DNA from 2 places in the Flavobacterium erigeronis genome. Region 1 is predicted to be linked to the other one. Evidence: riboswitches for the same ligand, from Rfam matches in the RefSeq annotation. Region 1 holds a riboswitch; the other holds the start of a gene.
The links. Region 1 has a riboswitch for S-adenosylmethionine ahead of ACWA1F_RS00770 (homocysteine S-methyltransferase family protein). Riboswitches for the same ligand answer to the same signal wherever they lie in the genome.

Region 1 (3,173 bases):
TAAGTCGCTTCATCTCTAATATTACCTTTAATATCAGGATTTTGTTTTCTCCATTCCTTTGCAGTTACACCAAACAATGCCACATTTAATACATCAGCTTCATTTGCATATACAATCCCTTTTAACTTTTGCGTAATATCTTTAGGAATCAAATTTTCTTTTATGGCATCTGTATGAATCCGATAATTGATTTTAGATAATTCTCTACTTAAATTCCAATTTAATGACAAACGACTATTTTCATCTCCTTTTAATCGTTGATAATCCTTAATAATATATAATTTAAACTCTGCTGAGACCCAAGATGCAAATTCAAAAGCAATATCTTTATGTGCAAAAGTCCCTCCATATCTACCTGATTTTGAAACAAGACCGATTGCATTTGTTGTAGTTATCCATTTTTGAGGAGATAATGTAAAGGCATTTGTTCCTGCTTCGTTTTTAAACCTATCGAATTCGATAGGTTTAAAATTAGAATTATTTAATTGCTCCCATAAGCCTATAAAAAGTATGGTATCCTTACTTCTAAGCCAATTATTTATGACAATAAAAGCATCATCTGGATTTTTAAATTTTGCAATATCAGTTAATGACAAATAATCATTATCATCTCCAAAATGTAAAACAGCTATTTCAGCGCCATTAGCATTTAATATTACTTTTTGTTTAATTTTTTCCATAAATACTTTAACATCATCAATTTCATTACTGTTTTGTTTATTCTTAATCAAATATAGATTACGCAAAAACCGGTGCCACTCTCGGCTTATAATCCTTCGCAACTTCAGCCATTAATCGGATATGATCTGGAGTTGTTCCGCAACAACCTCCAATGATATTGATTAAATTATCATCTAGATATTCTTTAATGAAAACCTGAGTTTGTTCTGGCGTTTCATCGTATTGTCCGAACGCATTTGGTAATCCTGCGTTGGGATGTGCCGAAACGTTAAACTGTGTATGTTGTGACAATGTTTTTAAATACGGTTTCAATAAATCGGCTCCTAAAGCGCAATTGAAACCAACGCTCAATAACGGAATATGTGAAACTGAAATCAAAAACGCTTCAACTGTCTGCCCAGAAAGTGTTCTTCCTGAAGCATCTGTAATCGTTCCTGAAACCATAATTGGCACATCGATATTGCGTTCGTCTTTTACTTCTTCAATGGCGAAAAGTGCTGCTTTTGCATTTAAGGTATCGAAAATCGTTTCTACTAAAAGTAAATCGCAACCTCCGTCTAGTAAAGCTTCAACTTGTTGTTTGTAAGCAATTCTTAAATCGTCAAATGTTACGGCTCTGTAACCTGGATCGTTTACGTCTGGTGACATACTTGCTGTACGGTTTGTCGGCCCGATTGAACCAGCTACGAAACGTGGTTTTGCAGGATTTTTAGCTGTGAATTCGTCGGCTACTTCACGGGCGATTCTTGCCGATTCGTAGTTTAATTCGTAAACCAAATCTTCCATGAAATAATCGGCCATACCGATTGTAGTTCCTGAGAATGTATTGGTTTCTACAATATCTGCTCCTGCTTCGTAATATGCAGCGTGTACAGCACGTATTGCATGTGGCTGTGTAAGTGATAATAAATCGTTATTTCCTTTTAACGGATGTGGAAAGTCTTTGAAACGTTCGCCACGGAAATCTTCTTCTGAGAAATTGTAACGTTGTAACATCGTTCCCATTGCTCCATCAAGGATCAGGATTCTTTCTTTTATTGCTTGTTGTATTGTTGACATATTTCTTATTTGTTAGCTGCTAAGACACTAAGGCGCTAAGTTGCTAAGCTTTTTTTAATTCTACTTCCGATTTTAAACCCGGCAGGTTCTAAAAACCTGTCGGGTTTATTAGTTATGTTGATTTTTTGTTTCTAAAAGTTCACAATTGATGGCTTTTTAGCCCCGATGGGAGCAAATATCCTTTTATTCTGGGGTTCAGAATAAAAGATATTGCGGACAGCGGGAACTAATGACGGCAAAAATGCGCCAATGATTCGCTCCTTTCACTAAAAATTATTTCAGTGAAATTATGTTGTAATGTTGTCAGGAAAAGTTTTGAGAAATACTGCTTGTATTTGTGTTATCTATCTTAGTTACTGTATTTACAGTATAAAGTAGAATTTAGCACCTTCTTTATGGTAAAGGGTTGCTAAGGTTTCATTGGGTCTATCCCTCCGCCTTTCGTGATAACTTTCAATAAAATTATGAACGCTGCAAAGTAACGACATAAAGGCGGTAATTGCAAGTTTTTTTTAAGATTCTGAGCTGCTAAGGTTCTGAGGTTCTAAGTTTTTTTGTAAAGCGACTAAGTTGCTAAGCTACAAAGGTTCAAAGGTTAAAAACGAAAAGCTCAAACTTATAAATAAAGTTTGAGCTTTTGTCTATTTTTTTGCTGTCGACTCAATAAATTTGAGTGTATTGTTCTTTTATCAGAAAGCTTTTTAAAAACTTCTGTCCCAATTAAGAAATGTGTCCATGACTTCTTGATGATCTGTAAATTCATTATCTGTCATTTTCATTTCATTGTCATTTTTTGACTTTTCTTCGAGTAGTGTTTCTTCATCCCATTTGCTCATAGTAGATAATTTTTAATACATTCTTAAAGTTAGTACTTTATATTGATTCTTCAAAATATTATTTTACAATGCAAAGCTAGTATCTCATTATGTCGGGTCAAAGGAAATAAGATTAAGTTAATGTGATGTTTTTTTAAGCTTCTGAGGCGCTAAGGTTCTAAGAAAGCTTAAAAGTCTATATTTGATTTGCATTATAAACACAAGATTGTAGAACATTGCCCACGGTTTCAACCGTGGGATGCGTTTTGTAATTTTATACGGCGTGATTTGCATTGCGTACCCACGGTTGAAACCGTGGGCAATGTTTGAATTTGATTGTTTAATATATGCTCTTGAAGAGAATAATATTTATAGAAAATATTTTAACCATCCGATAAAAAGCTTCAGCAGAGCGACACATATTTAGATAATATCGCTCTGCTGGAGCTATCTTAATGGGTATCCATTTCTGTTCTATAAATATGTCATCCCTCTGGGATTTTAAAATAAAAAGCCCAAACTTTTAAAAAGTTTGGGCTTGCTATATAAAAACCTTAGCGCCTTAGTATCTCAGCACCTCAGAAGCTTAGACTATCGCTTTCACAACCGCTTTTGGCG
Region 2 (3,173 bases), on a different contig from region 1:
CTTCGATCGGAGCGTATAATCTTCCGCTGGCAACCCAGTCGGCGTATACTAAATTTTGTTCTCCATAAACCGATTCGAAAGTATGATTAATTCCTACCGTGTTCTCTCTAAACTTAGAAAAGTAACACTCCGGTTCTGTTGGTTTTACTGTTGGCTCAATAGCATTCATATCCTTTACATTTTTTAAATTAACTAAATTGTATTGTTGTATTGTTCACTCCAATTTTTGTCATTCCTGAGGAACGAGGAATCTCACACGCAACTCGACAAAGATTAGCGACTTTCTATATGGATTCTCTAGTGTGATTCCTCGTTCCTCAGGAATGACAAGATTGGGTCTTAAATTTTATTCTCTAAAAGTGTTTTTAACGTAGTTTGCAATTCTTCTCCGTGCAGGTTTTTGGCAACGATTATTCCTTTAGAATCGATTAAATAATTTCCCGGAATGGCTCTTACTCCGTATAATTTGGCAACGGCACTGTTCCAGAAAAGCAAATCCGAAACGTGTGTCCAAGTTAGATTGTCGTCTTTAATTCCTTTAATCCAATTTTCTTTCTTTTTATCTAAAGAGATTGCCACAATATTGAATCCTTTGTCGTGAAATTCTTTGTAAGCCGCTACAATATTCGGATTCTCTTTTCTGCATGGTCCACACCAAGAAGCCCAAAAATCGACCAAAGTGTAGCCTTTTAAGTTTTCATAAAGGCGAACTGGTTTTCCTTCAGGATCATTGGCTGTAAAATCAGGGGCTTTTTTACCGACCGCTAATCCGTCTAAAACGGTAACCAGTTCTTTTAATTCTTTCACGTAAGTGGTATTTTGAAGACTTTTATCTAATAAAGCAATATTTTGCGTAATCTGTTCTGGCGTTAATCTGTACGACCAGTTTCTGTACAGCACATAAGCCGAAACTATAGATTTTGGATGTTCTGTTATGAATTTGCTGATTTCGACATCTTTCGTTTTTTTATAAGTTTCGAACAAGTCTTGAGAGGCCGAACCTGCAACAACTGAAGCGGTATAATATTTCTTCGGATTTAATTTTACTGTAATTGGGTCTTTTTCTAGAAAAATATACAATGGCGAACTTTCGGTATTGACGCTTAAACCGTATAATTCTGGGGTTTTTACTTTAGTTTTAAAACTAAAATTTCCGTCTTTTACTTTTGCCGAATCAATTGTCGTAAACATTTTATTGTGAAACTTCTGCAAGTAGACATATTGCGCCAAAGTATCGACAACAGTTCCTTTTAACTGTAAATTATTTCCCTGCGCTTGAGTTTGAAAAGCACCCAGAAGCAAAGCAAAACCTAATAGTATTTTTTTCATTTTATTTTTAGTTTTTAGATTAGACAAAAGAATTTCAGGCCAATGACAAAAGCCATTAGCGATATGATTAAAGAAAGAATCTCGTGGAACTAGAATTTTCTCATTCAGAAAAAGGCAAAGCTGTTTTCTTCGAAAATTAAATTCAAAAGCTCGTAACTCGCGTACAAAATGGATTCTGCTTTCATTTAAAAAAAATTAAAGATTAACATTATGATCTTAAACAGATTTACGGAGAAATCTTTCTTATCTGCCCGCACACAGCGGAAGGATTTAGCACCTTATTCGGCAACAGGTTGCTAAGACATCAATGGGCCTATTCCCTCAGTCTTTCTGGATAAGTATCATTATATAAATTTTCTGCATTACAAATATATATTAATTCTACCGAACTAGTATAGTTTAAATTGTGTTTTTTTGTAAAATTTATTTAAAAACTCTTTCAGCATACTTTAGCAACTGAAAAACAACAAATTAAAACAAAGTTATTTTTTGTTATGATCCCTTTTTTATAAAAGAAATTCAGACGTTTTACTCATTTAAAAAGAAAAAACATGCAAGTATTTATTTTTTTCGAGAGTTGGAAGCGCTTCTTTTAATCCTTTTTCGAGATTAGAAGTAATAAATTGAAGCACTTGTTTTAAATCGTTAAAATTATTTGGCTTTACAAAATAACAGACAGCGCCAAGATTTGCTGCTGTGTCCATATCATTTTTATGCGAAGAAGTAGAAATCATAATTACAGGGATTTCTTTATAGCGCTCATCTGCTTTTAATTCTTTCAAACATTCCCAGCCATTTAGAATGGGCATATTTAAATCTAGAAAAACAACACCTGGAATTTTATCTTCGTTTTTAAGCATTTTTAGTGCTTTATCACCATTTTCAGCACAATGACAAATAATATTTTCATCGATATCAGCCAGAGCTTCACAAAACATTTCTGTATCGTCTCTGTCATCATCAGCTAATAAAATTATCTTTTTACTCATAATTAAATGTCTTTTTCTTTTTGTTCAAATGGCAATGTAACAATAAAAACAGCTCCTTTATTGGCAATTCCTGTTGCGGTAATATTTCCTCCATGACGTTCTGCTATTTTTTTACACAGCGATAAACCTAAGCCAGTTCCTTCGTAACGGTCTTTAGAATTTAGGCGGGTAAAAGTTTCAAAAATACGTCCAGTCTGATCGAGGTCAAAACCAATTCCGTTATCTTCTACAGTAATTATTGCAATTCTGTTGCCGTCTTCCGTCTTTTCAGTCGCTGTAACCGTAATTTGCGAAGGCGTATTTTCTCTAGCAAATTTAATGGAATTGTTAATCAGATTATAGAAAAGCTGATACAATAATACCAAAGCTCCTTCCAAAACTGGAAGTTCTTCATAATAAATTTTACCGCCTGTTTTTTGAAGTGCAATTTCGAGATCGGTTTCTATATTTTTAATGACTTCATTTAAATCGACCATTGTTGCTTTTTGCGAATCGGCATTGATTTTAGAATACGCCAGCACGCCATCAATCATATTAAACATACGGTCAGCCGCAACGTGAACTCTCTCAATATATTTGGATGCCGATTCGTCTAGTTTCCCTTCTAAGTGATCTTCTAGACGGCTTACAAAAGTTTTTATTTTTCGGACAGGTTCTTTTAAATCGTGCGAAGCAACGTGCGCAAACTGCTGTAAATCATCATTCGATCTTTGCAATTCTTTGGTGCGGTCTGCTACCAAAATTTCTAATTTTTCGGTAATAGATTTTTGCTCATGGATATCGGTACACGTACCAAACCAATTCGTAATTATTCCCTCTTTATCTCTAATCGGAAGCGCTTTACTCAAAAACCAG

Region 2: it holds a riboswitch for S-adenosylmethionine, as region 1 does, so the genes downstream of both, ACWA1F_RS19410 (redoxin domain-containing protein) here and ACWA1F_RS00770 (homocysteine S-methyltransferase family protein) in region 1, are expected to answer to the same signal.

What each region holds. Positions count from the first base shown of each region.
Region 1 is NZ_JBSKGP010000001.1:191,848-195,020, forward strand. Features, by position in the region: gene ACWA1F_RS00765 (KilA-N domain-containing protein) at 1-680, opposite strand, end outside; gene ACWA1F_RS00770 (homocysteine S-methyltransferase family protein) at 739-1,740, opposite strand; SAM riboswitch class I at 2,078-2,193, opposite strand; gene ACWA1F_RS00775 (hypothetical protein) at 2,442-2,576, opposite strand; gene ACWA1F_RS00780 (NAD(P)/FAD-dependent oxidoreductase) at 3,142-3,173, opposite strand, start outside.
Region 2 is NZ_JBSKGP010000010.1:159,345-162,517, reverse strand. Features, by position in the region: gene ACWA1F_RS19415 (aminotransferase class V-fold PLP-dependent enzyme) at 1-169, opposite strand, end outside; gene ACWA1F_RS19410 (redoxin domain-containing protein) at 340-1,329, opposite strand; SAM riboswitch class I at 1,570-1,670, opposite strand; gene ACWA1F_RS19405 (response regulator) at 1,866-2,318, opposite strand; gene ACWA1F_RS19400 (PAS domain-containing sensor histidine kinase) at 2,321-3,173, opposite strand, start outside.